Regions from separate parts of the Mesorhizobium sp. P3_A2 genome, predicted to be linked through region 1. Evidence: riboswitches for the same ligand, from Rfam matches in the RefSeq annotation. Region 1 holds a riboswitch; the other holds the start of a gene.
The links. A riboswitch is a leader RNA that binds a small molecule or an ion and turns the genes downstream of it on or off. The one in region 1 is predicted to bind cobalamin.
Positions count from the first base shown of each region.

Region 2: linked by a shared signal. The riboswitch ahead of AC1DXM_RS13030 (aromatic ring-hydroxylating oxygenase subunit alpha) and the one ahead of AC1DXM_RS01415 (DUF1636 family protein) in region 1 are both predicted to bind cobalamin.

Region 1 covers NZ_JBFUGC010000001.1:293,747-309,678, reverse strand. Annotated here, with positions in the region: gene cobG (precorrin-3B synthase) at 1-315, opposite strand, end outside; gene cobN (cobaltochelatase subunit CobN) at 312-3,896, opposite strand; gene cobW (cobalamin biosynthesis protein CobW) at 3,915-4,952, opposite strand; gene AC1DXM_RS01415 (DUF1636 family protein) at 4,949-5,383, opposite strand; cobalamin riboswitch at 5,423-5,626, opposite strand; gene AC1DXM_RS01410 (winged helix-turn-helix domain-containing protein) at 5,656-6,858, opposite strand; gene AC1DXM_RS01405 (NADH-quinone oxidoreductase subunit A) at 7,188-7,553, shown strand; gene AC1DXM_RS01400 (NuoB/complex I 20 kDa subunit family protein) at 7,544-8,125, shown strand; gene AC1DXM_RS01395 (NADH-quinone oxidoreductase subunit C) at 8,130-8,735, shown strand; gene AC1DXM_RS01390 (NADH-quinone oxidoreductase subunit D) at 8,745-9,935, shown strand; gene AC1DXM_RS01385 (NADH-quinone oxidoreductase subunit E) at 9,936-11,222, shown strand; gene nuoF (NADH-quinone oxidoreductase subunit NuoF) at 11,234-12,538, shown strand; gene AC1DXM_RS01375 (NADH-ubiquinone dehydrogenase) at 12,614-13,306, shown strand; gene AC1DXM_RS01370 (pentapeptide repeat-containing protein) at 13,316-13,597, shown strand; gene nuoG (NADH-quinone oxidoreductase subunit NuoG) at 13,597-15,678, shown strand; gene nuoH (NADH-quinone oxidoreductase subunit NuoH) at 15,681-15,932, shown strand, end outside.
Region 2 covers NZ_JBFUGC010000005.1:9,843-25,774, reverse strand. Annotated here, with positions in the region: partial or broken gene AC1DXM_RS13080 (DegQ family serine endoprotease) at 158-1,679, shown strand; gene AC1DXM_RS13075 (molybdopterin-dependent oxidoreductase) at 1,815-2,426, shown strand; gene AC1DXM_RS13070 (FAD-binding oxidoreductase) at 2,423-3,163, shown strand; gene AC1DXM_RS13065 (nucleotidyltransferase family protein) at 3,188-4,657, opposite strand; gene AC1DXM_RS13060 (glycosyltransferase family 2 protein) at 4,657-5,334, opposite strand; gene AC1DXM_RS13055 (glycosyltransferase family 2 protein) at 5,334-6,086, opposite strand; gene AC1DXM_RS13050 (glycosyltransferase family 2 protein) at 6,120-6,863, opposite strand; gene AC1DXM_RS13045 (serine kinase) at 6,860-7,909, opposite strand; gene AC1DXM_RS13040 (PqqD family protein) at 7,968-8,393, opposite strand; gene AC1DXM_RS13035 (FAD-binding oxidoreductase) at 8,555-9,655, opposite strand; gene AC1DXM_RS13030 (aromatic ring-hydroxylating oxygenase subunit alpha) at 9,734-10,981, opposite strand; cobalamin riboswitch at 11,099-11,301, opposite strand; gene AC1DXM_RS13025 (DUF680 domain-containing protein) at 11,803-12,006, shown strand; gene AC1DXM_RS13020 (DUF680 domain-containing protein) at 12,087-12,290, shown strand; gene AC1DXM_RS13015 (DUF680 domain-containing protein) at 12,414-12,653, shown strand; gene AC1DXM_RS13010 (ABC transporter ATP-binding protein) at 12,827-13,939, opposite strand; gene bglA (beta-galactosidase BglA) at 14,005-15,666, opposite strand; gene AC1DXM_RS13000 (carbohydrate ABC transporter permease) at 15,672-15,932, opposite strand, start outside.

The DNA.
Region 1 (15,932 bases):
AACCTCCTGCGGATCGATGCCCGCCAGCGGCCCGGTCTCGACCGGCACGCCGGTGCGCACCACAATGCCCAGCGCGTCCACCTCCGCCGCCAGCAGGGCTGCACTTGCCGCCGTTAGCCCGCGTATCTGCAGACTGCCGCGCGCGGTCACTTCCATGATGCCATTGCCGCGCTTCAAGGCGGATTCCGCGAGTCCGATCAGAAGCTTCGGCGGCAATCCTCCAGCAACCGGATTGAGCCGCACCAGCAGGCCGTCGCCAGTCTGCATCGGCGCTGACAGGGCCGGGCAGGCGCCGCGCCTTGAAAAGGCGTTCATGCCGCGACCCCGAGCGCCTCGGCCTCGGCAATCAGCGCGGCGAGATCGTCGTAGATCGAGTTGCGCAAGGGATGCCAGAGGCCGCGCCGGCGCGCGGACAGGAAGCGTTCGGCGATCACTTTGGCGGCGGCGGGGTTTTCGCGCAGGATGAAGGCGCGCACGTCGGGATCGCCGACATAAGCGTCATACACGGCCTCGATCAGCGCGCCCGAAATGGCGTGCGTGGTTTCGGCAAAGCCGATGAGGCGGTCGACCGTTTCGGCGAATTCGGAAGCGCCGCGCGGGCCGTGGCGCATCTGGCCCGATATAAACCGCGCGTTGACAGCACGTGCTCGCACCACCCGCGATACGGCTTCGCTCACCGAACGCGGTTTAGGTTTCTGCGGATCCGTCGTGTCGAGCACGATCACGTCGGCATTCCTGCCCAGCGCGGCAAGGGCCGCCGAAAAGCCGCCGATGAAGGCGACATCAGCGGATCCTTCGAGAATGTCGCGGCCGGGGTCGTCGCCGGTGTGGACGAGAAGATCGGCCTCGGCGATGCGGGTTTCGAAAGCGCCGGGGGAGGCGATGCCGTCGCCCTCCGCGCCGCCATAGGCATGCGATGTGGCATTGAGATAGGCGCGGCCGATCGCTTCGCGCACGCCCCAATCACCACTCGACAACAGGTCCTCGATGCCGGCGCCATAGGTGCCGGGCGAGGTGCCGAAGATGCGCGGGCTGATCTTGCCGTCGGCGCGGGTTTTGGCGGCGAGCGGATTTTCCGAATCGTCCTCGTCGCGCGCGGCAACGGCGTTGGCGGCGGCATCGATTAGCGCGATCTGGGTCGGGAACATGTCGCGGAACAGGCCTGATATGCGCCAGGTGACATCGACGCGCGGGCGGCCGAGCGTGGCCGGCGGCAGCACCTCGATGCCGATGATGCGGCCGGTGGCAGAATCCCATTGCGGCCGGCAGCCCATCAGCGCCAGTCCTTGCGCGATCTCTTCACCGCCGGTGCGCAGCGAGGCCGAGCCCCAGAGATCGATGACCAGCGAGCGCGGCCAGTCGCCATGCGATTGCATATAGCCGCGCACGACCTCTTCCGCTGCAGCCTTGCCGAGATCGTAGGCGGTCGGCGTCGGCATGGTGCGCGGGTCGGAGGTGAAGAGGTTGCGGCCGGTGGGCAGCACATCGGAGCGGCCCCGCGCCGGCGCACCGGCCGGACCGGCCTTGACGTGGCGGCCGTCGAGCGCTGCGAGTAGCGCTGTCTTTTCGGCAGCAGCGCTTTGCAGCCGCATGGCATCAGCTTCGCCCTCCGGTGCGCGGCCATAGATGTGCAGCCCGTCCTTGATGGCGAAATCCTTGAGGTCGCAAAGCCAGGCATCGATGCGGCGCAGCGCCTCGTCCGGCGCATCGGTTGTGGCGACACCGGCTTCGGAGGCAAGGCCGGACTTTTGCGCCGTGTCGACGATCAGTTTTGCCAGCCGGTCGCGGCGGCGGCGGTCGAGACCGTCGGCCTGGGCGTATTCGTCGACCAGCCGCTCAAGTTTGTGCTGTTCCTCGTCAAGGCCGGCGCCGGCCAGCGGCGGCGGCAGATGGCCAAGCGTAACGGCGGCGATGCGCCGCTTGGCTTGTGCGGCTTCACCCGGGTTGGAGACGATGAAGGGGTAGATGACGGGCAATCCACCGGTGACGATCTCGGGAAAGCAGGCTTGCGAGAGTGCGACTGTCTTGCCGGGTAGCCATTCCAGCGTGCCATGGGCGCCGACATGGATCAGCGCATGGATGCCGAGGGATTTGCGCAGCCACAGGCCGAAAGCGATCAGGTCGTGGCGCGGGGGGAGCGTCGGGTCGTGGTAATCGGCGCGGCGGTCGGCGGAGCGGCCACGGTCGGGGGCCAGCGCCACAGTGATGTTGCCGAAGGTGGCGGCGCGGAAGGGGAAGCCGCTCTTACCCTCCCCCTTGTGGGGAGGGTGGCCCGCAGGGCCGGGCGGGGGTGGTGCGCCGCTACCCCCACCCCGTTTCGCGCCATCCGCTTCGCGAATGTCGCGAACCGACCCTCCCCACAAGGGGGAGGGTGAAGGAACGCCCCATGCGGCCTCCACGGTAGCGATGGCCTCAGCAGGCAAATCCCTGGAGAAGTCTAGATACTCCTCCAATCCCAACCCATCATCACTCCGCTCCAGCAAATCCAGCAGCGCGCGCGGTGTTTGCGGAATCCCTTCAACCGCATAGCCCTGCGCCTTCAGGTCATGCAGCATCACCAGCACACTGGACGGGACGTCGAGGCCAACCGCATAGCCGGTGCGGCCGGGGGCGCTTGGATAGTCGGGAATCAATATCGCCAGCTTGCGCGCCGCGCGAGTCGTCTCCTGCAGGCGAATAAACGCCGCTACCCTATCTGCCACCTGCGCCACGCGGTCCGGTTCCGGGCGGTTGGCGAAGGCGCGGTGGCCGAGTGCGGGATCGGTCTCGCTTTCGCCCTTGAAGGAAATCGCGCCGGCGAGGATGCGGCCGTCGAGTTCGGGCAGCACGACATGCATGGCGAGGTCGGCCGGCGCCAGGCCGCGCTGGTTCTTGTCCCAGACGTCGCGGCGGGTGGTGGCGACGATGACCTGGAAGACCGGCACACCGGCGCGGTCGAACAGGGTTTCGACGCCGGGTTCGGCGCCGGAGGCGAAAGCGGTGGCGGTGACGATGGCGGCGGGGTTGAGCGCGGCCAGCGCGGTTTCGACGAAGGCGAGGGAGGTGGCGTCTTTCAGGCTGGAGACGAAGATCGGGACCGGCGCGATGCAGCGCTGGCGAAGTGCTTCGACGAGTGCGTCGATAGGCGCCACGTCTGCGGCGAGCAGCATCGAACGGTAGAAGAGGATGGGCACGACCTTTCCCTCCCCCTCGAGGGGAGGGTGGCCCGAAGGGCCGGGTGGGGTCGGTACGACTGGGTTTGACGCTTTATCTTGCGGCGCCTCATAGCGTCGGCGCACTTCACCGGCGACCCCACCCCCGGCCTGCGGCCGGACCCTCCCCTCGAGGGGGAGGGGGATGACGCCGCGGCCTGGCTCGTAGTAGCCGGCTTTCGGCACCGCCACCGGCACAGCTGCCGCGACATCCGACCCAGCCAGCCCCGCCAGCCGCTGCATCAGCGCTGTCATATTCTCTGGGCCGCCCTCGCGGAAATAACCAAGCAAGGCGTCCAATTCCGCGCGCGGCAGTGTCGAGGCTTCGATCAGCCCGAGATCCTCGTCGTGGCTTTCGCCCGGCAGTAGCGCGAGCTTTATGCCTCGCTCACGAGCAGTCGCGGCGAGCTGGTCGCAGCCATAGCGCCACCAGTCGTAGCCGCCGAGAATGCGCACCAAGATGATCTTGGCGTGGCGGGCGACGCTGTCGACCCAGAGGTCGACTGACATCGGATGGCGCAGGTCGCGAAGTGCCGCAAGCCGCATCGAGGGCAGGCGGGCGGCATCGGCCTTCCATGCGGCCGCCAGTCCGGCAAGGTCGCTGTCGGTGAAGGACAGGGCCACGATATCCGCCGGCGTCTGCCTGAGATCAACTGGCTCGGCGAGATCGTCGAGCGAGGCGGAGGTCGTGGTGAGTATATGCATTGCGGCTCGTGGTCCGGGTCAGCCGGCGAGTATACGCTCGATCGCCGGACGGTTCAGCCCCTTGAGGCCGATGACGACGAGACGCGAGCGGCGGTCGTCCTCGGCGGTCCAGGCGCGGTCATAGTAATGGTTGACGCGCGGGCCGACGGCCTGCAGCAGAAGCCGCATCGGCTTGCCGCCGACATCGACGAAGCCTTTCACGCGCAGCACATTCTCTTCTTCGGCAACGGTAGCGACGCGCTTTGCCAGTTCATCCGGATTGGCGATCGAGGGGATATCGACGATGAAGGTGTCGAAGTCGTCATGCTCGTGGTCGAAGGCGCCGTCATGGTGCGACTTGCGGTTCTCGATGTCGTCCTCGACGGCGAGGCCGAGTCCGAGCAGGACAGAGGGATCGACCTTGCCGTGCGCCGTCGCCACGATCTTCACGGCGCGGGCCGAATGTTCGTTGATAATGGCGTTGGCGCGGGCCGAACCGGCTGAATCCATCAAATCGCTCTTCGACAGGATGACCAGGTCGGCGCAGGCGATCTGGTCCTCGAACACCTCCTCGACCGGGTCGTCATGGTCGAGCGTCTCGTCCTGGACACGCTGCGCCTGCAAGGCGTCCATGTCGTTGGCGACGCGTCCCTCAGCCAGCGCCGGACCGTCGACCACGGCGATGACGCCATCAACCGTGACACGACTTTTCACGCTCGGCCACTGGAACGCCTGGACCAGCGGCTTGGGCAGAGCGAGGCCGGATGTTTCGATCAGGATATGGTCGACTTTCGGCGTCAGCGCCAGGATCTGGTCAAGCGCCGGCACGAAATCGTCGGCAACGGTGCAGCAGATGCAGCCATTGGCCAGTTCGACGATGTTTTCCTCGGGACAGGTGTCGATGCCACAACCTTTCAGGATTTCGCCGTCAATGCCGATGTCGCCGAACTCGTTGACGATGATGGCAATGCGCTTGCCGCCGGCGTTTTCCAGGAGATGGCGGACCAGCGTCGTCTTGCCGGCGCCGAGGAAGCCGGTAACGACGGTGCAGGGAACACGGGAAACGGAAGCGGTCATATCAAGTCCTTCAGCATGTCGAGGGGCGGGATGCGGGCAACAAGGCCCCGCTTGAGGGAATCGGGCCGGCCGCGCCAGGGGATGAGGCCGTCGGTCGAGGTGGCGAAGAGCTTTGCCCCGGTGACGAGATCGGCGCCGCTGGTCGCGGTCAGGTCGCCGAAGACATAGCTCCAGCAGCCGTCGCGCAGGATGGCGGCGCTGAGGCGGCGCTTGCAGTTGCCGAGGCATTCGACCGTGCGGACACGGACGTTGTCATCGGCTGCGGCGCGGCGCGTGTCGTCGGCCAGCAGTTCGCCGGCGCGAGGATGCGCGTCGGAGCCGGTCTCATTGCGGCAGGAGGCGCAGACGATGACGGTCACGCCGGCCAAGGCATCGCCATCGGCGGACGAAACATCCGCTGTGCCAGCCGAAAAACTGCTGTTCTGGTCCAAAAACCGGGCTCCTTGCCCGGAAACCCGCCAGGCGATCGGATACTTCTGTCGCAGACGGCAGGTCTCCTGGCTCGCGGGTCATCGCCTTGGTAGCCGCCTTCCCGGTGTTACCCAGTGGCATTCGGCCTTGGCTCTTCGCTTACAGTTGCGGGGACAGCCGCGGATTTGAGATCGAAATCCCGCACCGCATTCCCTCTTAGCCCCTGCCGTTGCGGGCAAGGGACCGTCTGCAGCGGATTTAGGCTTTTGCGGGCGGCGGTGTCAACGCACGGCTACGACATGGCGATGTCGGCCAAAGGCTGCGCCAAATCGCCGGCGGGCGTCACTTCCATGCGCTCGAGGCCAAGCCAGCCCTGCATCTGCTTCAATTCCTCGAAGAGTTGTGCGGCGGTCTCAGGTGGCGCTTTGGGTTCGGCATAAGCCGCGTGGACGCGCAGCACGCTGGCGGGACGGTCGGCTTTGAGGTCGACGCGCCCCACGATCCGGTCTCCGAGCAGGAAGGGCAGGACGTAATAGCCGTATTGCCGCTTTTCGGCGGGGGTGTAGATCTCGATGCGGTAGTGGAAATCGAACAGCCGCTCGCTGCGCGACCGCTCGAAGACGACGGGGTCGAACGGCGCCAGCAGGGCGCGCGCCTCGATCTTTCGCGGCAAGCGGGCGTCCTTGTGGAGGTAAGCCGGCTTGTCCCAGCCTTCGACGCGCACCGGCAGCAGTTCGCCCAACTCCACCAGTTCCTCTAGCTGTCCCTTCATGTCGGCCGGCGACAGGCGGAAATAGTCGCGCAAATCGCCAGATGTCGCGATGCCGTGGGCGCGGGCGGAAATGCGCAGCAATTCGCGATGCGCGTCCTCGGCGGCCGGCACCGGCAGATCGAGGATCGCCTGCGGCAGCACGCGCTCGGGCAGGTCGTAGAAGCGCTCGAAGCCGCGGCGGTGCGCCGTGGTGATGCGGCCGGCCCAGAACAGCCACTCGAAGGCATGCTTGGCATGGCTCCAGCCCCACCAGCCGCCCGAACCCTTCTGGCCTTCCAGTGCCGAAGCGGCGATCGGGCCGCGATCCGCCACCGCGCGGTAGATCTCTTCGATATAGGCGGCATGCTCACGGCCCCATTTGGCGAGGCCCAGATACATTTCGTCGCCCCTCTCGGCGCGCTGCATGCGCCAGCGCATCAGCGGCCAGGTCTCGACCGGCAGGAACGAGGCCTCATGCGCCCAATATTCGAACACCGTGCGTTTGCGGGTGACGGCGGCATTGTCGAGCAGGGCCAGCGGGTAGGGGCCAAGGCGCGAATAGAGCGGCATATAGTGGGCGCGCACCACGGCGCTGACGGAATCGATCTGCAGCAGGCCGGTGCGCGAGAGCACGCGGGCGAGGTGGCGGCGGTCGGGTGTGCCGCCCGGTCGGGGATCGGTAAAACCCTGCGCGGCGAGCGCAATCCGCCTGGCCGTCGCAAGTGAGATTTTGTTCTTCGTCAAAGTGTCTTGCCTCGATCCATTTGCCCGATTTTTAACCGGTGATTCCGACCATGCTAGCAGGCAAATGGCGGGAGATATGTCAGGAGACAAAAGTGGAGTAAAAAATGAAGGAAATCAAACAGGAGGGGATCGGACCAGTTTTTCCCGACCTGCCGTCCAGCACTGCGTTTTGAACAAGGTTTGACTTGCTTCGCTCAAAGCCCTGCGCTAACCCTCGCCGCGTTGCAGCATAGGCACCTAAAACGGTTCAGCGGTTAAACTGTCACGCTTCCGCATTAGGGTTGGTTGCTGTAATCAACGTGGATTGGCCGCCAACGGAAAGCCGCAGCATGAACGCACTGCTCAGTTCGTACCTGCCCATCGTCCTCTTCATCGCCGTGGCGGCGGTCGTCGGCCTGGCGCTTATCATAGCGCCGTTCCTGGTGGCCTACCGCAGTCCCGATCCGGAAAAGCTTTCCGCCTATGAGTGCGGCTTCAACTCTTTCGACGATGCCCGCATGAAATTCGACATCCGCTTCTACCTGGTGTCGATCCTGTTCATCATCTTCGACCTGGAAGTGGCCTTCCTGTTCCCGTGGGCGGTGTCGTTCTCGAAGATCGGCATGCTCGGTTTCTGGTCGATGATGGTGTTTTTGGCGGTGCTGACCATCGGCTTTGCCTATGAATGGAAAAAAGGAGCGCTGGAATGGGATTGAACGACAGTTCCGGTACGCTCGTCGCGCCGAAGCCCAAGGGCCTGATCGACCCCAATACCGGACGTCCGGTCGGTTCTGACGATCCGTTCTTCCTGGAGATCAACAATGAACTCGCCGACAAGGGGTTTCTGGTCACCTCGACCGAGGCGTTGATCACCTGGGCGCGCAGCGGCTCGCTGATGTTCATGACCTTCGGTCTGGCCTGCTGCGCCGTCGAGATGATCCACACCTCGATGCCGCGCTATGATTCGGAGCGGTTTGGTGTTGCGCCGCGCGCCTCGCCGCGCCAGTCCGACATCATGATCGTGGCGGGAACGCTGACCAACAAGATGGCCCCGGCGCTGCGCAAGGTCTACGACCAGATGCCGGAGCCGCGCTACGTCATCTCGATGGGCTCCTGCGCCAATGGCGGCGGCTACTACCACTATTCCTATTCGGTGGTGCGCGGCTGCGACCGCATCGTGCCGGTCGACATCTATGTGCCCGGCTGCCCGCCAAGCGCCGAAGCGCTGCTCTACGGCATTCTTCTCTTGCAGAAGAAGATCCGCCGCACCGGCACGATCGAACGGTAAATCCATGGCCGCATCCCTGAGCGAACTGTCGACCTATCTCGGCGAAAAGCTGCCGGGCCGCGTCAAAGACGCGGTGCTGGCCTATGGCGAGCTTGGCATTTCCGTAGAGCCCGGCGACCTGATCGACGTGGCGACCTTCCTGCGCGACGATGCGGGCTGCCAGTTCATCTCGATCATCGATGTCTGCGGCGCCGACTATCCGTCGCGGGCCAAGCGCTTCGACGTCGTCTATCACTTGTTGTCGCCGAAGCAGAATTTGCGCATCCGCATCAAGGTCCAGGCCGACGAAGAGACGCTGGTGCCGTCGCTGACATCAGTTTATCCCGGCGCCGACTGGTATGAGCGCGAGACCTACGATCTCTATGGTGTGCTGTTCTCGGGCCATCCGGACCTGCGCCGCATCCTCACGGATTACGGCTTCGAGGGCCACCCGCTGCGCAAGGATTTCCCGCTGACCGGTTTTGTCGAAGTCCGCTACGACGACGAAGCCAAGCGCGTCATCTACGAGCCGGTGGAGTTGAAGCAGGAATTCCGCAATTTCGATTTTCTCTCCCCGTGGGAAGGCACCGACTACATGCTGCCCGGGGACGAAAAAGCCAAGACGAATTGAGGCGCCAGAATGGCCGAAACCTCCGTCCGCAATTTTAACATCAACTTTGGACCTCAACACCCTGCGGCGCATGGTGTTTTGAGGTTGGTGCTTGAGCTGGACGGCGAAGTGGTCGATCGCGTCGATCCGCATATCGGCTTGTTGCATCGCGGCACCGAAAAGCTGATCGAGCACAAGACCTATCTGCAGGCGGTGCCCTATCTCGACCGGCTCGACTATTGCGCGCCGATGAACCAGGAGCATGCTTTCGCGCTCGCCGCCGAGCGGCTGCTCGGCATCGAGGTGCCGAAGCGCGGGCAGCTGATCCGCGTGCTCTATTGCGAGATCGGCCGCATCATGTCGCACATCCTCAATGTGACGACACAAGCGCTCGATATCGGCGCGCTGACGCCGCCGCTTTGGGGCTTCGTCGAGCGCGAGAAGCTGATGGTCTTTTATGAGCGAGCCTCCGGCTCGCGCATGCACGCGGCCTATTTCCGCCCCGGCGGCGTGCACCAGGATTTGCCGGCGAAGCTGGTCGAGGATATCGGCAAGTGGATCGATCCGTTCCTGAAGTCGCTTGACGATCTCGACAGACTGCTTACCGGCAACCGCATCTTCAAGCAGCGCAATGTCGATATCGGCACTGTGTCGCTGGCCGATGCCTGGGCCTGGGGCTTTTCGGGCGTCATGGTGCGCGGCTCGGGTGCAGCCTGGGACCTGCGCAAGTCGCAGCCCTATGAATGCTATTCCGAGATGGATTTCGACATTCCGATCGGCAAGAATGGCGACTGTTACGACCGTTATCTCGTGCGCATGGAAGAAATGCGCCAGTCGGCGAAGATCATGCGCCAGTGCGTCGACCTCTTGCTCGGCAAGGAAAGCACCGGCCCGGTGTCGAATCTCGACGGCAAGGTGGTGCCGCCCAAGCGCCAGGCGATGAAGCGCTCAATGGAAGCGCTGATCCACCACTTCAAATTGTACACCGAAGGCTATCGCGTGCCGGCCGGCGAGGTCTATGCGGCCGTCGAGGCGCCGAAGGGCGAGTTCGGCGTCTATCTCGTCTCCGACGGCACCAACAAGCCCTACCGCTGCAAGCTGCGCGCCCCCGGTTTCGCGCATCTGCAAGCCATGGATTTCCTCTGCCGCGGCCACATGCTGGCCGACGTTACCGCCGTTCTCGGCTCCCTCGACATCGTGTTTGGTGAGGTCGATCGCTAAATGTCAGTCCGCCGTCTCGCAGAAGCCAGCGTCCAGCCAGCCTCCTTCGCCTTCAACCGGGCGAATGCGGCGGCGGCCAAGCAATGGATCAAGAAATATCCGAAGGGCCGCGAGCAATCGGCGATCATTCCCTTGCTGATGATCGCGCAGGAGCAGGAAGGCTGGGTCACCAAGGCGGCGATCGAGACGATTTCCGACATGCTCGGCATGCCGCGCATCCGCGGGCTCGAGGTCGCGACCTTCTACACGCAATACCAGCTGAGCCCGGTCGGCACTCGTGCCCATATCCAGGTCTGCGGCACCACGCCCTGCATGCTGCGCGGCTCGGAAGCGCTGATGGATGTGTGCCGCTCCAAAATCCACCACGACCAGTTCCACACCAACGACAAGGGCACGCTGTCGTGGGAAGAGGTCGAATGCCTCGGCGCCTGCGTCAACGCGCCGATGGTCATGGTGTTCAAGGACACGTTCGAGGATCTGACGCCGGAACGGCTGGCCGAAATCATCGATCTCTACGATGCGGGCAAGGGTGCCACGGTTCCCACGGGACCGCAGAACGGCCGTACCGGCTCGGAGCCGGCCCCCGGCCTGACGACGCTGAAGAGCGAAAAAGCCATCCTCAAGGCGACGCGCGACAAGGAAGCCAAAGCCGCGACCAAGGCTGCCAAAGCGGCGCCAGCCGCAGTTGCGCCGGCCGCTACGGTTTCGCAGGCGCCGGCCGCAGCGCCGGTTGCGCCGTCCAAGGCCGGCAAGCCAAAGACCGATGCTCCGGAGACCAGTCCGGCTTTGAAGTCGCCATCGCCGGTCAAGGTCGCGCCCGAGGTGGAAAAAGCAGCGAGCGTTGCTGCACCGTTGCATTCGGCTGCCAATGCCAATCTGGCTGCGCCGGAAGTCGAGGAGGTCTCGAAACAGCGTAGCGGCCCCAGGAACAAAGCCGAGCCCGCGGCTGCCTTCAAGGCACCGGAAGTCAAGATTCCAGCAGCCAGGCCGGTAAAACCGTCGCTCGACGACAAGAACCGCCCGGCCGGCATCGACAGGCCGGCTGCGGTCGACGATCTCAAGCTGATCTCGGGTGTCGGCCCGAAGATCGAGACCACGCTGCATTCGCTGGGTATCTTCACCTTCACGCAGGTCGCTTCCTGGAAGAAGGCCGAGCGCGAATGGGTGGACGGCTATCTGTCCTTCCACGGCCGCATCGACCGCGACGACTGGGTCGGCCAAGCCAAGGCGCTCGCCAAGGGCGGCGTCGCCGAATACATCCGCGTCTTCGGCAAGAAGCCGGTCTGAGGATAGAAAAAATGCTTCAGGATAAAGACCGCATCTTCAACAACATCTACGGCCTCTTCGACAAGTCGCTGGCCGGCGCCATGGCGCGCGGGGCCTGGGACAACACGCCCGGCATCATCGCCAAGGGGCGCGAATGGATCGTCAATGAGATGAAGGCGTCGGGCCTGCGCGGCCGCGGCGGCGCCGGCTTCCCGACCGGGCTGAAATGGTCGTTCATGCCCAAGCAGAGCGACGGAAGGCCGAGCTACCTCGTTGTCAACGCCGACGAATCCGAGCCCGGTACCTGCAAGGACCGCGATATACTGCGCAACGATCCGCACACGCTGGTCGAGGGCTCGTTCATCGCCGGCTTCGCCATGGGCGCGGTCGCCGCCTACATCTATGTGCGCGGCGAGTTCGTCAGGGAGCGCGAGGCGTTGCAGCGCGCCATCGACGAGGCCTATGAGGCCAAGCTGATCGGCAAGAACAACACGTCGGGCTATGATTTCGACATCTACATGCACCATGGCGCCGGCGCCTATATCTGCGGCGAAGAAACAGCGCTGCTCGAAAGCCTCGAGGGCAAGAAGGGTCAGCCGCGGCTGAAGCCGCCATTCCCGGCCAATGTTGGCTTGTACGGTTGTCCGACAACCGTGAACAATGTCGAGTCGATCGCGGTGGCGCCGACCATTCTGCGCCGGGGAGCCGCCTGGTTCTCGTCCTTCGGCCGGCCCAACAATGTCGGCACCAAGCTGTTTTGCATCTCGGGCCACGTCAACAACCCGTGCACCGTCGAAGAGGCGATGTCGATCCCGTTCCGCGAGCTGATCGAGACGCATTGCGGCGGCATTCGCGGCGGCTGGGACAATCTGCTTGCGGTCATTCCGGGCGGCGCTTCGGTGCCGCTGGTGCCGGCTGAGCAGATCATCGATGCGCCGATGGATTTCGACGCGCTGCGCGACCTCAAATCCGGCCTCGGCACGGCGGCTGTCATCGTCATGGACAAGTCCACCGATATCGTGAAGGCGATCGCCAGGCTTTCCTATTTCTACAAGCATGAGAGCTGCGGCCAGTGTACGCCGTGCCGCGAAGGCACCGGCTGGATGTGGCGGGTGATGGAGCGGCTGGTGCGCGGCGAGGCGCAGAAGCGCGAGATCGACATGCTGCTCGACGTGACCAAGCAGGTGGAAGGCCATACGATCTGCGCGCTGGGCGATGCGGCGGCATGGCCGATCCAGGGCTTGATGCGGCATTTCCGCGGCGAGGTGGAGCGGCGCATCGACGAGTTTTCGCGCAACGCGCACCGGGCCGAGCCGGTGATGGTAGCGGCGGAATAGATTTGAAATACGGGCGTGAAGCCCGGGACTGACATATCGGGGCGGGGCAGACGAAGAAACGACCAGGAGATTTCTATGGCGCCGTATTCGAACCCTTTGATGCCCAAATTGGATGAACTTGAGAAAATGAACCGCGACCTGACCAGAATGATGCCGAAGGAGATGGCCAGCGCCGTCAACCTTCTCGCGCATCCTGTGGCCGGTGCCGCTGCCATGTCGGCGCTTGGCTTCGGCCTTGCCAACCATGCCTTTGGCGTCTGGCTCGGCGCATGGTCGGGTGCTTTCGAGACATCACAGCGGATTTTCCAGCCGATCATCGACGATTTCGAGCAGCGCGCCGAGCGTTATACGGAGACCGTCCCCGCCACCAAGGCGCGCGCGGCGACCAAGACCCTGATCGCCGAGGCGCAGACTTTTGCCCAGGACGTGACCGATATTGCCGCCAGCACCGTCGATGCCGAGCCGGAGAAGGCGGATCCGGTCGCCGAAGGCGCGACGACCGGGTTGATGCCGGAGGATTTCAGGCAGCCCAAGACCATTGCGCGCCCGTCCAAGCCGTCTGATCTCAAGGCGATAGCGGGCGTCGGGCCGAAGCTGGAAAAGGTGCTGAACGGCCTCGGCATCTGGACCTTTGCCCAGATCGCCGCATGGACGCCGGAAGAAATCGCCTGGATCGAGGATTACCTATCGCTCAAGGGCCGCGTCGGCCGCGACGAGTGGACCCGCCAGGCGGCGGCGCTGACGCTCGCCGCCAAGGCGAAGAGGTAGGGGGCAGGCATGGATGTCCACGACAGGAGCGATGTTCTCGATGTGCGCAATGCCATCGTCAGCAACTCCAGATTTGACGATGTGAACCTGTCGAACACGCAGTTTCGCAACGTCAACCTGTCGGCGGCCCTGGTGGAAGATGCGGATCTTTCGAACGCGTCTTTCACCGACGTGAATATGAGCAATTTGAAGATAGAAAACGCTGAAGTCGCCGGCATGATGATCAATGGCATCAGGCTGAGCGATCTGTTTCAGGCATATGAGACGGCGCAGACCGCCGGGGGCAATTGATGGCAAAGCTCAAGGTCGACGGGAAAGAGATCACTGTACCCGACCACTACACGCTGCTGCAGGCGGCAGAGGACGCTGGCGCGGAAGTGCCGCGCTTCTGCTTCCATGAGCGGCTGTCGATCGCCGGCAATTGCCGCATGTGCCTGATCGAGGTGAAGGGCGGGCCGCCCAAGCCGCAGGCCTCCTGCGCCATGGGTGTGCGCGACCTGCGCCCGGGCCCGAATGGCGAGCCGCCGGAGATCTTCACCAACACGCCCATGGTCAAGAAGGCCCGGGAAGGCGTGATGGAATTCCTGCTGATCAACCATCCGCTGGATTGCCCGATCTGCGACCAGGGTGGCGAATGCGACCTGCAGGACCAGGCGATGGCCTTCGGCGTCGATTCCTCGCGCTATCACGAGAACAAGCGCGCGGTCGAAGACAAGTATATCGGGCCGCTGGTCAAGACGGTGATGAACCGCTGCATCCACTGCACGCGCTGTGTCCGCTTCACCACGGAAGTCGCCGGCATTTCCGAGCTCGGCCTGATCGGCCGCGGCGAGGACGCCGAGATCACCACCTATCTCGAAAGCGCGATGACCTCGGAACTGCAGGGCAATGTCATCGATCTCTGCCCGGTCGGCGCGCTGACCTCGAAGCCTTTCGCCTTCCAGGCGCGGCCGTGGGAGCTGACCAAGACCGAATCCATCGACGTGATGGACGCCGTCGGCTCGGCAATCCGCGTCGATAGCCGCGGCCGCGAAGTGATGCGCATCCTGCCGCGCGTCAACGAAGCGGTGAACGAGGAGTGGATTTCCGACAAGACCCGTTTCATCTGGGATGGGCTGCGCACGCAGCGCCTCGACCGCCCCTATGTGCGCAAGGACGGCAAGTTGGCGCCCGCCAGCTGGGCCGAGGCCTTCGCGGCGATCAAGGATGCGGTGTCGAAGGCTGCGCCGGAGAAGATCGGCGCCATTGCCGGCGATCTCGCGGCGGTTGAGGAAATCTACGCGCTGAAGCAGCTGATGGCTGCGCTGGGCTCCAAGAACATCGACTGCCGCCAGGATGGCGCCGCACTTGATCCGGCGCTTGGCCGCGCCAGCTATATCTTCAATCCGACCATCGAGGGCATCGAGCAGGCCGACGCGGTGCTGATCATCGGCGCCAATCCGCGCTTCGAAGCCTCGGTGCTCAACGCCCGCATCCGCAAGCGCTGGCGCATCGGCAATCTGCCGGTAGGCGTCATCGGCGAGGTCGGCGACACACGCTACGATTACGAACAGCTCGGCGCCGGTCCGGAATCGCTGAAGGATTTGGCCGACGGCAATGGCAAGTTCTTCCAGCTGCTGAAGAAGGCGACGCATCCGCTGATCATTGTCGGCCAGGGCGCACTGTCGCGCGCCGATGGCGCGGCGGTGCTCGGCCAGGCGGCGAAGCTCGCCGCTGCCGTCAACGCTGCCCGCGCCGACTGGAACGGCTTTGCCGTGCTGCACAATGCGGCCGCCCGCGTCGGCGGCCTCGATGTCGGCTTCGTGCCGGGCGAGGGCGGCAAGAATGTCGCCGGCATGCTCGGCGAGAGCGATGTGCTGTTCCTGCTTGGCGCCGACGAGATCGACATGTCAAAGACCGGTGGCGCCTTCGTCGTCTATGTCGGCACCCATGGCGATGCCGGCGCGCACCGCGCCAATGTCATCCTGCCGGGCGCCGCCTACACCGAAAAGTCGGGCACCTATGTCAACACCGAGGGACGCGTGCAGCAGACCAACCGCGCCGGCTTCGCGCCGGGCGATGCGCGCGAGGACTGGGCGATTCTCAGGGCGCTGTCGGATGTGCTCGGCAAGAAGCTGCCGTTTGATTCGCTGCAGCAGCTGCGCGCCAAGCTCTATGGCGAATACCCGCATCTCGCCCGCATCGATCATGTCGAGGCCGGCAACGCCGACGACATCGCCGAGGTGGCGAAGCTCGGCGGGCGGCTGAACAAGGGCACTTTCACCTCGCCGGTCACGGACTTCTATCTGACCAACCCGATCGCGCGGGCGTCGGCCGTCATGGCTGAGTGCTCTGCGCTGGCGAAAAACGGCTTCAGGCAGGCGGCGGAATAAGCATGGACACGTTCTTCTTCCTCTATGTGGTGCCGGCGCTCTGGATTGTGGCCGAGTCGATGTTCCTCATCGTCGTTTTGCTGATCGGGGTCGCCTATCTGCTTTACGCCGACCGCAAGATCTGGGCGGCGGTGCAACTGCGCCGCGGCCCGAACGTCGTCGGCCCCTGGGGCACGCTGCAGGCCTTCGCCGATCTGTTGAAATTCGTCTTCAAGGAGCCGGTCATTCCGTCCGGCGCCAACAAGGGCGTGTTC
Region 2 (15,932 bases), on a different contig from region 1:
CTAAATCGGGCCGATCCGTACCCTAGATGCAGGGCTGTCGATCCGGCCGGCTGCCATGCCAGGCGAGACGGGCAACCGCGACCGCCGACACGCTGATGGCCGATTCTCTCCCGGAACGGCCACGGCGCCGGATCATCTCTCGCCCGGACAAACGACCATGTCAGACATACTTCGCAGACATCGCGTCGCGGCCTTGCTGGGCGCTGCGCTGATCGTCAGCCCCTTCATTGCGTCTTTCGCGCAAAGTGCTGGCTCCACAGTTGCCACGACCCAGACCCCTGTCGCCGGCATAACGGCCCCCAACGGCTCCTTCGCCCCAATCGTGGCCGTCGACAAGCCGGCGGTGGTGACCGTCACCACCGTCATGAAGGCACAGCCGCAAGACATGAGCGAGGAGCTCGGCGGCAATTCGCCCTTCGACGACTATTTCCGCCAGTTCCTTCGGTGACCAGGGCATCCCGATGCCGAAGACGCCGCCACAGCAGGCGCAGCGCGCCGAGGCGCTGGGCTCCGGCTTCATTGTCGACGCCGACGGCACCATCGTCACCAACAACCACGTCATTGACGGCGCCACGTCGATCAAGGTCACCTTGGACGACGGCACCGAGCTTCCCGCCAAGCTGGTCGGCCACGACGCCAAGAACGACCTCGCGGTGCTCAAGATCAAGGCGGACAAGCCGCTGCCGACGGTCAAATGGGGCGATTCCGACAAGCTCATGCCGGGCGATCAGGTGCTCGCCATCGGCAATCCGTTCGGCATCGGCACCACGGTCACCGCAGGCATCGTTTCGGCGCGCGGCCGCGACCTCAACAGCGGTCCGTTCGACGATTTCATCCAGATCGACGCGCCGATCAACCACGGCAATTCCGGCGGCCCGCTGGTCGATGTCGCCGGCAATGTCGTCGGCATCAACACGGCGATCTATTCGCCCAATGGCGGCAGTGTCGGCGTCGGCTTCGCCATTCCGTCGGACCAGGCGCAAAAGGTCGTCGCCAAGCTGATGAAGGGCGGCAACATCCAGTACGGCTATCTCGGCGTGCAGATCCAGCCGGTGACGCCGGATGTGGCGGGTGCGGTCGGCCTCGATCATCCGGGCGGTGCGCTGGTTTCCGAGGTCACGGAAGGATCGCCGGCGGCAAAGGCCGGCATCAAGACCGGCGACGTCATCACCAGCTTTGCCGGCGAGCCGATCAAGGATCCCAAGGACCTGTCGCGCGCCGTCGCTGATGTCGCGCCCGGCGCGAAGGAAACGCTCGACGTCTGGCGCGGCGGCAAGACGGTGCAGATCTCCGCCGATGTTGGCCGCAACAGCGACGATGTGAAGTCGGCCTCGACCGAGGACGACAATCAAAAGCCTTCGGCCGGCCAGGCGCTTCGCGTTCCCTCGCTGGGCCTCGGCCTGACCGACCTTACGCCTGATATCCGCGAGGAGCTAAACTTGGCGTCCAACCAACGCGGCGCCGTGGTCGAGCGCGTCAATCCGGACAAGGCGGCCGCCAATGCCGGCCTGCAACCGGGCGATGTCATTGTCGCCGTCGACCAGTCTCCGGTGCGCAACGCAAGGCAGGCCAACCAGGCGATCGCCGAGGCGGGCAGGTCGGGCCGGAAGTCGGTGCTGCTTCTGGTCGACCGTGGCGACGCGCAGATCTTCGTCGCCGTGCCCTTCGCCGCCGGCTGAAGCACGATGCGGCAGGCCCCCCGAGGTGATCCTGGCGGGCCTGCCACGCCGCCCAAGATTCCTGTTGCCCGCTAGCACATCTTCGAGAACACTGCGGCAGGTCGGTAATGGCCTACTGCAAACGGATAGTCTGAGATGGTCACTCGCGGTTTTTCCTCCGGTCGAAAGCCTCCAACCGAGACCGACGCGCGCATCCCGCCCGGGCAATATCTCGAACAGGGTTTTCCGGTGCTGTCGGCCGGACCGACGCCGCGCGTGCGCACCGAGGACTGGTCGTTCACGCTCAAGCACGGGCCGCGCCCCATCAAGAAATGGAACTGGGCCGAGTTCAACGCGCTGCCCTTGACCAAGATGACGCGCGACATCCATTGCGTCACCGCCTGGACCAAGTTCGACACGGCCTGGCAAGGCGTTCTGGTCGACGACATTCTCGCCGATGCCGGCATCGAAGCGCCAACCAATTTCCTGCTGGCGCATGGATATGACGGCTACACCACCAACGTGCCGGCCAAGGATCTCACCACCGGCAAGGCGATGGTGGCGCTGCTTTATGAAGGCAAGCCGATCACACCCGACCATGGCGGTCCGGCGCGGCTTCTGGTGCCGCATCTCTATTTCTGGAAGTCGGCCAAATGGCTGAACGGGCTGCAATTTACAGAACGCGATGAGCCGGGTTTCTGGGAATTGCGCGGCTATCACATCTATGGCGATCCGTGGCGCGAGCAGCGCTATAGCGGCGATCCATGAGCGAAGCGCCGCAATCTCCCTGGCAGACGGCGAAAATCACCCGGATCGAAAAGCGCACTCCGCGCGTCACCAGTTTCTTCTTCGCGCTGTCGCGGCCTTTTGCATACCGCGCCGGACAGCATGTCGACGTCCGGCTGACGGCGCCTGATGGCTACCAGGCGCGCCGCTCCTATTCCATCGCCTCGGCACCGGAGAGCGGCGCCACGATCGAGCTGGCGATCGAAAAGCTCGACGACGGCGAGGTTTCGCCATTTTTCCACGAGGTGGCGGCGGTCGGCGACGAGATCGAGCTGCGCGGACCGCTTGGCGGCCATTTTGTCTGGTCCGACAGCGATGGCGGGCCGCTGCTTCTGGTCGGCGGCGGCTCCGGCGTGGTGCCGCTGATGGCGATGGTGCGTCACCGGACCTTGCGCAAATCCGTGGCGCCGGTCGCGCTGATGTTTTCGGTGCGGATCTGGGACGAGGTGATCTTTCGCGACGAGCTGATCGGTCTCGACGATCGCCGTGACGGTTTCGACCTGGTGCTGACGCTGACTCGCGAGGCCGCACACCGCCCGTCCGACTATTCAAGGCGCATCGACACGGCAATGGTGATGCAGGCGCTCGCGCGGCTGCCGCTGCCGCCGGCGCTCGCTTTCGTCTGCGGCTCGAACGCCTTCGTCTCGGCGGCCGCCCAGGCGCTGATCGACGCGGGCATATCAGCGGACATCATCCGCACCGAGCGCTACGGTGTCTGAGCAGTTTCTGAGCAGTTACTGTTATCAGGCCGGTGAAAACCGTGCCGACATCAACTGGAACGGCAGCGCGCCATAGGCGGCGACATCGGCCTCATTGTCCCAGGTTCGGAACTGGCGAGACGGCCGGGCTTCGAGCACCAGCGTCTGCCGTGCTTCCTCCAGGCTGACGCGGCCGCGAAAATGCAGTACTTTTTCGCCACCGGCGCGGCTGATCACCAGCGAGCGCAGGCGGGCGATATGGCTGCCGCCGACATTAATCTCCATCTCGATGCGGCGGCGGACTGGCGGAACGACGATCCTGACGGTCACGTCCAGCATCATGTCCCCGGCACTATCCGGGCGAGGAAGGGGCTGCGAAAGCGCGAACGGCGCCAGCGCCGGCTTTGCCTTGCGTGACATCGACCTGCCGCGCCAGACCACTTCGGGGGCCGTCTGCTGCAGGCGACCTTTCTTGCGTTTCAGGCGCAGCTGCTTGGCAACGCCCCGCGACAGCCAGACAAGGCCGCCGAAATCAGTGCGCGGCTTGGCTTGCAGAACCGACGACCAGCGCGACAGGCCGGCGCGATCAGCCAGCGCCACCGTCCGTGCGAATTCGGCCGGCGGCACCTCGATGCCGATTTCCAGACGAAGATAGGAGAGCGCCACCGCCGCAGCGACGGCGAGACGGCGCCTGGCGACGATGTTGGCGAACACCTCCCAGTCGACTTCGCCGCTCTGGATGGCAACCGCACAGTCGACCAGCCAGTCGCTGTGGGTGTGGGCATCGAGGCCACCATGCGCAATAGCGAGCGCCATGCGGTCGGCGGGCGAGGGCACAAGCAGGCTGACGCCGTTGAACTCGGCGGACTGCGCCCGTTGCCATATCGCCAAATCGTCTTCTGCGCTTTGTTGCGATCCGTCATAGGCCTGCTGATGCAAGTCGATGTCGCCGAAACTGCCCTTGAAGAAATTCATCGAACGCAAGGATGCCAGCCGGGTGCGCAGATATTGCGGGCTGACGCCGGTGGCGATCTGCCAGTCGCGGTCGCGCAGCACGTCGAATGCAGCAACCATATCTTGCGGGCGCACCAATATATCGATGTCGTGCGCCACCCGGCCGCGTTGCGCGGATGCGTTGACGGCGATGCGGCTGGCGCCCTTGATCAGCATGACCGCGCTGCCGGCATCGATCATGGCCTGCAGCGCCGGCTCGGCCTCGCGCATCGCCAGCCGCGACTTGGTCCACAGCATTTTTTGCAAGCCGACAAGGCGTGGATGCGCCGGGTGGCCGGCGAGCTTGCGGCCGAACCTGTCGGAAATCGCGGCCAGCAACCGGTGCTCGCGGAAGGCGACGTGGTCGATATCGTTCTCATCGAGCCAGCGCGCAGCATGGCGGCCGGCCGCCTCTTCATCGGGCAGCAGCGCTGCCTTCAAAAGCTGGTCGAGCCCGCCGGTCGGCCATGACCAGCCATAGTCGGGGAACCGGCGGCCGATGCTGCGAAGATCGCTGGCCATCATTCGGCGCCCGTCTTCTTTCCTGCTCGCCTTTGCATGGCCAGCCTTACAACTTCGAGATAGCCTCGATCACGCACTGGGTCGCGTCCGTAGGACATGCTGCCGGGCCGGATGCGGCGCAAGGCCAGGACCTCGTCGAGCATGGCCAGCACAAAGCCTGCCTCGCGCATTCGGGCAATCCAATCGATCATCTCGCCGCGGCCACCTTGCGGATCGATGATAGGGCCGACGGTGTCGGCCACCTCGTGGCGGATCATCATCGTCGTGCGTGACCAGCCGGGTCCAGCGGCGGCGTCCGGCATGTCCGGCCGGTCATTGCGGAAAGTGTCCATATGGGTAAAGACGCCTGCCGTCGCCGGAAACCGAGCAAAATGCGCCAGCTGTTTTTCAATCTTGGTCGGCAGCCACAGATCGTCGGCGTCGAGCGTCGCGACCAGCGGCGTCGACAGCGCGGTGATGCCCCTGGTGGTAGCGCTGCCGGGGCCTGCGTTTTCCTGGCGCAGCAGCGTGACCGGTATGTTTAGCGGAGCGATAACCGCTGCAATATCGTCGGTCGAGCCGTCATCGACGACGACAATGGCGTCGGGCTTGACCGTCTGTGCCGCAACCGAGCGCAGCGTCTCGGCGATGGTGCCGACCGCGTTGAAGGCCGGAATCACGACGCCGTAGCTGGCCATCACATGAACCGCCAATCCGCGAGTGGCCTGAGATCGAAGATGCCTTCGATCGGCCGCAGCGAGGGGTCGGCCTCGCGGCGCTTCATCGATTTGAAGACGGCGCGCATAAATTCACGAGACTGGACATCGGCTTCCCTGGTCATGTTACCGGGATGGCGCCGGTAGTAAAGCGCCACTGTATCAGGCATGACGTAGTTCGGTCCGCTTTCGAAGATGCGCAACAGGTAGTCGGTGTCCTCGGCCTGGTTGAAATCCGTATCGAAGCCGCCGATCCGTTCGACAAGTCGACGCGTGAAGACTCCTGCCGACAGATGAATGCCGCGAACCGTGATGCTATGGCTGTCGGCGGCTGGCTCCAGCGTCGCGTCGTCGAGATGATCGACCAGTGTCATGCACGAATAGGTCAGGTCAAGGCTGGGGTCGGTTTCGAAAAAGGCGAGATCGTTCCTGAAGCGGCCGGCCGGCGAAATGTCGTCCGAATCGAGGAAAGACACCAATTTCGTTTCCGGCAGAAGCAGGCCGAGACCGGTGTTGCGCGTGCGGGTCACGCCCATGTTGGACTGCCGGAACAGGCGGATGCACGAATTCTCGTCCATAATCGAGCGCACCACTTCTGCAGAGCCATCGGTCGAGCCGTCATCGATGACAATGATGTCGAGATCGGCGGCGTCGCGCTGCCTGAGCAGCGAGCGCAGCGCAGAGCCGACATAGCGTTCGCGGTTATACACCGGCATGATCACGCTCAGCTTCATGCACGCATCCCGGACTGTGACCTATTCATCCTATCACCATTCTGCCGTGCGCCCGATCTCGAAAAGCCCCTCGACCGGGCGCAGCGATGGATCGGCCTTTCGCCGGCGCATGGATTTCAGGATCACACGCAGATATTCGCGCACCGCGACGTCATTCTGCTTGGTCAGATTGCCGGGATGCCGCCTGTAGTAGACGGCAATGGTATCGAGCAGAACATGCCTTGGGCCGGTTTCGAAGATGCGCAACAGATAGTCGGTGTCTTCGCTTTGCGTGAAATCCTCGTCGAAAGTGCCAATTCGGTCGATGAGCGCTTTGCGGAATATGGCCGCGCTCAGGCTGATACCGCGCATGGTGACGCTGTCGGCGCCCGGCGCCGGCTGAAGCGCCTCGTCGTCCATGACAATGACTTTGGTCATCAGCGAGTAGGTTAGCTCGAGAGCCGGATCGAACTCGAACAGGGCAAGGTCGGCCTTGAACCGCCCGGCTGGCGAGATGTCGTCGGAGTCCAGGAACGACACGAACTCGGTCTGCGGCAGCAACTGCCTCAGGCCCGCATTGCGGGCCTTGGCTACACCCTGATTGGCCTGCTGGAAGAGCCGGATACACGGTGCTTCCCTCATCAGGGTACGGACGGCGTCAGCGGAGCCATCGGTTGAGCCGTCGTCGACGACGATAATGTCGAGATCGGCGGCCTCGTGTTGCCTGAGCAGCGAACGCAGGGCCGGAACGACATGGAGTTCGCGGTTGCAGACAGGCATGATGATGCTCAGTCTCATACACTGCTTCGCCCTATAAAATCGGCGATCCTGCCGGCGATCTCCCGCGGCTCAGCCCCCAGCGATAGCCGGTAGCATGGCAGATCGCGGGTGAGCTCGCTGAAAAAACGAAAGCCTGACTCTCGCTCGCCCGGCATCTGCACGATGCCGGAAGGCGCCAGGGCGATCATGGCATCCTTGCGCGATATGGGCATGATCGAACTTCTCTCTCCTCCGCTGATATGGGGCACCATCAACGCAACAATGTCCACACTTGCAGGGATCGGCCGGGGGGCAATCTCGTTAATGTGAAAGGCATGTTTGCCCTGCCAGTTCAGCGGTTGGTAGGATTTCAGCCGGTCTTTCAGCGTCAGCCGCCTAAACCCTTCCGGGTCCTGCTTGAGCGTGGCAAAGAGCGGCCGCGCCGTCACGCGATCGGTCCTGTCGATCAGCACATAGTCGTCTCCGACGCTGTCGAGGCCGTTGATGAGGCCGGCAACGACGGTTCCCGATTTGCCGGCCCCACCGGAGCCGGCCAGCAGCACGCCCTTGCCGCCAGTGCCCAGCGTGCCGGCATGGGTCAGCCGCATGCCGCGCGCCGCATATTCCCAATGCAGGAACGCGCGCAGCGGCGCCGCCTGCTCCCACGGCGGAAAGGCGTCGGCCGACACCATCAGCTGCGCCCCGACATGGCGTTGCGGATCGTAGAACTGCCAGAAATCCAGGTCATGATAGTAGCTGCCGCGCAGCCCAGCTTCGGCCAGCCTGTTGGCAAAGGCATGATGGTTGTACTCGCCACGGCCCCAGCTCGCCGGAGCGGCGACGCCACCGATACCCGGATGGACGACGAAAATGCCGCAGTCGCCAGATGCAGACGGATCATCCGGAGCCGGTATGAAGGCATGGCCCATGGCCTCCGCCAACGAGCCATGGTCGAGATGCACGCTCAGGTAAAGCCCTGGCAGCCGAACCTTGGCGGTGACCGGATAGTCCGTCGCAGCGCTTTCCGCGGCAGCCAGCACATGGCGAGCATAATCCGGCAGGGTTTGCAGCGTGATCGAGGGCATGGCCTGGCTATTTCGGCCTCCGGTGTGGCGAATGCTCCGGTTCACCTTGGAGAAACGTCTACGCCTGTTTGACCGCCGGCCAGCCGAGGGGTTCCTCGACCTCGTGGATCGGGTCGACGATGATGAGATCGGCAAGGTCGTCATGGACATCGACCTTGAGCGGCTCGCTGGTGGCGGCCAATTCAGCCTTGAGATCGTCTGGAAGCGGTTGCGCCGGCGTCTCGGCCGGAACGATGAGCCCGAAGTCGAGCAGTCGTGCGATGAAGCGTTCGAGGTCGGCCAGCGCTATGGTTGTACCGCCACCAGCCGTCGCCCTGGCCACTGCCTGGGCATCAACACCCGACGCCAGCGCCTGCCAGACCCGGCTGCCGGAATCGGAAAAGCCGAAATATTTGCCATTCGAAAGGTCGAGAACGACGGCCTCGCCATCGAAAGACTCGAAAACGATGTCTTTGCTTGCTATAGCGTAGACCCGTTGCTGCATCGCTCCATTCCCCTTTCAGACCCCTGGAAGAAATCGCGCCGGTTCGCGGTCTGCCAAGCTCCGCTGAAAAGGCCTCTAACCAGTTGGCCTTTCTTTGGCAAGACAAAGTCCGCGGGCATCGTGTCCGGGCGGGGCGGTCGGTTGCGGTGACGCAGGCCGGCTCAGGCCTCGATTTCGAGCGCCGACAGCGGTTTCGAGCAGCAGGCAAGGATGAAACCGTCATCGATCTCATGGTCGAGGATGCCGCCATTGTGGCTCATCTCGACATCGCCGGAGACCTTCTTCACCTTGCAGGTGCCGCACAGGCCGAACTCGCAGGCGGCTGGTATCCGCACGCCCGAGCTGCGCGCCGTCTGCAGCACGGTCTGGCCGGCGACGCAGTCGGCGTCGACCGCCGAAAGCGAGAAGCGGATCGGCGTGACGGCTTCGACAGGGACAGCAGTGCCGTCTTCAGCGGGTGAGGCAAACGGCGCCGGGACTTCCTCCACCGCGGGCGCGGCAAAGCTCTCCTGATGATACTTCGTCATGTCAAAGCCCGCGGCATCGAGCATGCCGCGCACGGCGCGCATGAATGGATCGGGGCCGCAGCAGAAGATTTCGCGCTCGCGGAAATCGGGCGCCAGCAAGGGCAGCCGGATCGCGTCGATGCGGCCCATATGGCCGTACCAGCCTTCACGGCTCGAGCGCTCCTCGATCATGAAGCCGAGCGACAGGCCGGGCATATGACCGCCGAGCAGTTCAAGTTCCTTGCGGAAGATGATCTCTTCCGCACGCCGCGCGCAATTGACGAAGCCGACATCTGTCCATGGCGCGCAGTCGTTCAGCCAGCGCAGCATCGACATCATCGGCGTCACGCCGGAGCCGGCCGAGATGAACAGATATTTGGCCGCGGGGTGGCTGTGCAACGAGAAGTCGCCGGCCGGTCCGTAGGCCTTGACGTGCGAGCCGGGCGTCAGATGGTCGAACATCCATCGCGTGCCTATGCTGCCGGCCTGCGCCTTCACGGTCACCGCGATCGAGAACGGCCGCGACGGCGACGACGACAGCGTGTAGGTGCGCATCAGCGGCCCGTCCGGTGTCGGCAGCTCCAGCGTCACGAACTGGCCCGGCTTGTAGCGGAACCAGGTCTGGTTGTCGGAGCGGAAGGTGAAGGTCTTGACGTCAGGCGCCTCGTCGCTGACGCCGATCACTTCCAGCACCTGCAGCCTGTCGTTCCACGGCGCCATCTGGTCGAGATGGCGATAGAGCCCAAGATCCGTCATCGCATTCATCCCTCTGTCCTTTTTGCTCTGCTCATGTCGTGATCCCAAAACCGCGATACACTTTTGGGCGACATGAGCTCACGCGACGCTGCGCAGCGCCGGCCGGCCGCCTTCGGCGAGGCGCGGACCGATGAAGGCTGCATACCATTCGACGAACTGGATCACGCCGCCCTCATGCAGCTCCGAATAGGGGCCAGGCTCATAGGCCGGCGACAGGATGCCGAAGGCGTTTTCCTCAACGATGCGGCGGTCCTGGTCGTTGGTTTCGGTCCAGACATGGGTGAGCTCTTCAAGATTGTAGTCGACGCCCTCGACCGCATCCTTGTGCACCAGCCACTTGGTCGTCACTGCGGTTTCGGTGGCGCTGATCGGCAGCACCCGGAAGGTCACTGCATGGTCGATCAGGATGTGATTCCAGGTCGTCGGATAGTGGTAGTGCATCAAGGTGCCGATGCGGTCGGCGGCAACAGTGTCTGAGAGGTTCTTCGTCACCGCGCGCTTTCCCGTCATCGTGTAGCTGACGGCATCGCGCAGCAGCGGCGCGCGGGTGGCGCGGTATTGTCCGGCCGGATCGATGCGGAATTTGCTCGGCAGGCCCGCCGCTTCGCATTTCGCCCAATGCGCCAGCATCTCCGGATCGCTGTCGGCGCCCTGCACGCCGGTTACCGTCGGCGCTTCCGGGAAGGTCTTGCAGAGTTCCGGATGGTTGCCGGCGCAGTGGTAGCACTCGCGGTTGTTTTCCCAGACCAGCTTCCAGTTGCCCTTCTCGACGATGGTCGATTCGAAAGCGATCTTGGCTTCGCTCAGCCGGTGCGGCTTGAGGTAGGGCTCGATCATGGCCCGCATCGGCGCGAAGTCTGCGGGTTCTTTCGCCAGGCAGATGAAGACGTACCCGGCCACGCTTTCGCAGGCGACCGGCTTCAGGCCGAACTGGCTCTTGTCGAAACCCTCGGCCATCTGGCGGGCGAAGAGCAGGCGGCCATCGAGCTCGTAGGTCCACTGGTGATAGGGGCAGACGAGCTTTGCCGCCGTGCCTTTGTCGGTGTTGCAGACGCGACTGCCGCGATGGCGGCAGGAATTGTGAAAGGCGTTGATGTTGCCCTTCTGGTCGCGGACGAGCACCACCGGATAGTCGCCGATCTGCACAGTGATATAACTGCCGGGCTTCGGCAGTTCGCAATCATGGCCGACGAACAGCCAGTCGCGATACCAGATCAGCTCCATGTCGAGCTTGAAATAGTCCGGGTCGGTGTAGAAGGGTTGCTCGAGCGAAAAGCCTTGCTTGCGGCCGTTCAAGAGCCTCAGCATATCGTTGCGCGCATCCATAGTTCTGTCCTCGTGGTTTAAGGACTGAACTTGGTGGTGATGGAGGAAGGATCGGCCGCAGGCCGGCAACACGCCGGGCATGCGCTATCCACCTCTTGACCGCCCACCGCGATCAGTCGAGTTCAAGCATCTCGGGCTGGTTTCCGGGCTCTGGAGTTGTCCTTGCGGACCATCGCGACACCTTCCCAGGCTTCTCGCCCAGTGGTCTCCCGTTGCGACTTGAACTCCACCACCGTTGCGGGGGCAGCGCCGGATTCTGACCGGCTTCCCAATTCTCCGCTCCGTCGTCACGAAGCGGCACCTGAGATGCGATCATCTAATCACGGCAGCGATCGCGACATCGGCATGAAAGCGACATCGTCTCCATGCGGCGCGACACGCACGACAAACGCGGCGGCAGACGATCGTGGGGCTGACGGTGTTGTTTTCGGGGCGGATCGCGGCCCTCGCAACTCACTTCGAATCAGACTGCCGACTAAGGAAAAACACGTCAACGGTATCGAAAAGTGACTATTAGCAGTTTCTAAAATCGAACCGAACGGTTCGTTTCTGTTGACAATGCGTGCAGGACAGTGTGAACGCTGACGCCCGGACACACTCGGTGAGCCGGATGGCATGGCCACATAAGCCTTTGTATTATTTACATAAAGTAAGATGGTAGGCATGCTTATGAAAATTACAAGAGGTGAAATCATGGCCCAGCCGGAACAACTTCGTGATTGGAAACCAGCCTATGGCTTTCCCACATCGGGGCTGTCCGAACGACGCGAATTGCTCCCACCACACGCCGCTAGACGGACAGCAAAACTGGAGTACTAAAAATGAAAAAGATCATCCTTACTGCCGCGGCCGTTTTGGCCATCACCGGCAGCGCCTTCGCTGGTAGCGACAATTATGGTTCCAATGGTGCGAACCAGCCCGCTGCCGCGGTTGACAGCTCGTATACGGCTTCCATTCAGAAGTCGGCGCCCGCTGACAAGCAGCCCGTCGTTCAGGGCAGCGACCGCAACCTCTTCGGCCGTTAACAGCTGATCCCGATCCAAACAAAAGCGTAGCGGCCTATCCGCCGGTCTTGGGATCTCGAAGAAATTCAGGAGTATTTAAAATGAAAAAGATCATCGTTGCTGCCGCCGCCGTTCTGGCCGTTTCCGGCAGCGCTTTCGCCGCCAGTGACAACTATGGTTCGAACGGCGCCAACCAGCCTGCGGTTACGTCGACCGATAGTGGCCACACGGCTTCGGTTGCGAAGTCGGATTCGGCTGCTCAGGCCCCCGCACAGGGCGCCGACCGTAACCTCTTCGGTCGCTAACAGACGATCGGGATCTGACCTCAGAGTTTTTCGGACAACGATCCCAGTCGAACATCGAACAAGCTGCAGAGCGGCGTGATCACCAACCGCTCTGCCACATGATGAAAATTCAGGAGACTTGACATGAAGAAGATCGCTCTTGCTGCCGCTGCGCTTTTGGTTGCCGCCGGCAGTGCTTATGCCCGCAACGACAATGTCGGCTCTAGCGCCGTCGACAACCAGGCGACCGTCAACGTCGACAACACCCGGACGTCGTCGGTACCGAACACCGGTTCGCCGGTCTACAAGCTGTTGAACTCGTCGGGTGACGTGCAGAAGCCCGCCTCGCAAGGCAGCGACCGGAACCTCTTCGGCAACCGCTAGAACGTTTCACCGTTTCACGGAAACGGCGAACCGCTCTATCTCTTTGTTTTTACGCAATTCCCGGACGGAAACCGCCTACACTTTTCCTGGAATTGCTCTAACAGCCGAAGTTTGCAAAAAAGAGCGGCGGGCCTGGCCCGCCGCTTTTTTTATGCCGATACGACGCGCCGGTCTCAGGCCGCCTTCACTTCCACGGGCTTGAGCGAGAAGGAATGTCCCTCGGCGTCAAATATGTGCAGGTCGCCGGCATCCGCGGTCAGCCGCAGCTTCGCCCCGCGCTTGACCTCGACATTGCCGGGCAGCTTGGTCACCAGCGGCAGGTCGGCGCGGCCGATGTCGACATAGACCAGTTGGACCTCGCCGAGCTGCTCGACATAGTCCACCACGCCCTCGAAAAGATATTCCGTGCCGGTGGCGACCGACAGATCCTCCGGCCGCACGCCGAAGCTGACCGCCGCGCCCTTGGCGGACGCCGGCGTCGCGATCGGCACCGTGGCCTTGCGGCCGCCGACATGGCTGACGATGGTCGGGTCGCCGGTCTTGTCGATGGTCGCCGGCAGGATATTCATGGCCGGCGAGCCGATGAACTGGGCGACGAACAGATTGCCGGGCTTCTTGTAGAGGTCCATCGGCGTGCCGACCTGCTCGATATGGCCGTCCTTCAGCACCACGATGCGGTCGGCCAGCGTCATCGCCTCGACCTGGTCGTGGGTGACGTAGATCATCGTTGTGTTGGGCATCGATTCCTTGAGCTTGGCGATCTCGATGCGGGTGGCGACGCGCAGTGCCGCGTCCAGGTTCGACAGCGGCTCGTCGAACAGAAACACTTTCGGGTTGCGCACGATGGCGCGGCCGATGGCGACGCGCTGGCGCTGGCCGCCCGACATCGCCTTGGGCAAACGGTCGAGATATTTGGTCAGCTGCAGGATCTCCGCTGCCTGCCGCACCCTTTTGTCGATCTCGGCCTTGCTTTCCTTGCCGATCTTCATCGAGAACGCCATGTTGTCGTAGACCGTCATGTGCGGATAAAGCGCATAGGACTGGAACACCATGGCGATGCCGCGCTTCGAAGGCGGCACATCGTTCACGACCTCGCCGGCGATCTTCAACTCGCCAGAGGTGATCTCCTCAAGTCCGGCGATCGAGCGCAGCAAGGTCGACTTGCCGCAGCCCGACGGGCCGACAAAGACGATGAACTCGCCCGACTTAATGTCGAGGTCGATGCCGTGGAGAATGTGCAGATTGCCGTATGATTTCTTCACCTGTCTCAGCGTGACATCGGCCATGATTTCCTCCCAGTGATTTCCCTAGAGAACCTAGATTTCCTCAAGAAATTCAGTTTCGTCAAAACTCAGTCGATGCGCCCGAACCAGGCGCCGTAGCCGCCGAGGCGGATGGAGCCGGTGCCGGATTGTCCCGAAAAACCGTGCCCGGCCAAGGGCTGCAGCGCCTGGCCGAGATCGACCTCGGCCGGCCTGCTGCCTAGATTGAAGACGCAGACGATCTGCTCATTGCCCTCGCGGCGGGTGAAGGCGACGGTGTCGCCCTCGCTTTCGATGAACTCGATGTCGCCTTTGGCCAGCGCCGGATGCTGGCGGCGGAAGCCGAGAAAGCGCCGGTAGTGCTCAAGCAGCGAGGCGGCGTCGCCCTGCTGCACGTTGACCGCCTGCGACAAATGCTTGCCCGGTACCGGCAGCCAGGGCTTGGCCGTCGAGAAGCCGGCATTGCTGGCGGTTGCATCCCACACCATCGGCGTGCGGCAGCCGTCGCGGCCCTTGAATTCGGGCCAGAAGCGGATGCCATAGGGGTCCTGCAGATCCTCGAACTTAAGCTCGGCTTCGCCCAGCCCAAGCTCCTCGCCCTGATAGAGGCAGACCGAGCCACGCAGCGACATCAGCAGCGCCGAGATGACCTTGAGATAGGCCGCCGGATCGGCTTCATCGGCAGCCCAGCGCGAAGCCGGACGCATCACGTCATGGTTGGAGAAAGCCCAGCATGACCAGCCGTCGCTGGCGACCTTGCCGAAGGCCTCCAGCACCTGACGCACCTTGGCGGCGCTGATCTTTTCCGGCGCCAGGAAGTCGAAGGAATAGCACATATGGACGCGCTTGCCGCCGGCCGTGTAGGCGGCCACCACTTCCAGCCCACGCTGCGAATCGCCGACTTCGCCGACGGCGGCGGTCGCCGGATATTCGTCGAGCAGCGCCCGGAACCGTTCGAGGAAGGCCAGGTTCTCCGGCCGGCTCTTGTCGTAGAGATGGTTCTGGTAGTTGTACGGATTGACGGCGGGTGCGGTCTGGTCGTTGCGCTCTTCCGGCGGCAGCGGCGGGTTGTTCTCCAGCCCCTGGCTGTGGAAGTAGAAATTGATGGTGTCGAGGCGAAAGCCGTCGACGCCGCGCTCCAGCCAGAAGCGGGTGACATCGAGCAGCGCGTCCTGGACTTCCAGATTGTGGAAGTTGAGGTCCGGCTGCTCGGACAGGAAATTATGCAGGTAATATTGCTGGCGGCTGGTGTCCCACTGCCAGGCCGAGCCGCCGAAGATCGACAGCCAGTTGTTGGGCGGCGTGCCGTCCGGCCGGGCGTCGGCCCAGACATACCAGTCGGCCTTCGGGTTGGCCCGATTGGCGCGGCTTTCCTTGAACCATGGATGTATGTCGGCGGTGTGCGACAACACTTCGTCGATCATCACCTTGAGACCGAGGTGATGGGCTTCCGCCACCAGCGCGTCGAAATCGGCGAGCGTGCCGAACATCGGATCGACGTCGCAATAGTCCGAGACGTCGTAGCCGAAATCCTTCATCGGCGACTTGAAGAAGGGCGAAATCCAGATGGCATCGACACCCAGCGAGGCGATGTAGGGCAGCCTGCGGATGATGCCCTTGAGATCGCCTATGCCGTCGCCATCGGAGTCCTGGTAGGAGCGTGGATAGATCTGGTAGATCACCGCGCCCCGCCACCAGTCGCGATCGACGGCGAGATCTGGCTTCGAGGTCGCCTTCAAAGCGGATTGCATCAGTCTCAACCTCCTTTGACCGAGCCGGCCAGCAGCCCGCGGACGAAATAGCGCTGCAGGGAGAAGAACACGATCAGCGGCACGATGATGGTGACGAAGGCCGATGTCGTCAGGATCTCCCAGTCGCCGCCGCGCGAACCGAGCAAGGCATTGAGCTTGGCGGTCAGCACGATCTGATCGCCCTCGGTGCCGAGGAAAACCATCGCCACCAACAAATCGTTCCACACCCACAGGAACTGGAAGATGGCGAAGGAGGCCAGCACCGG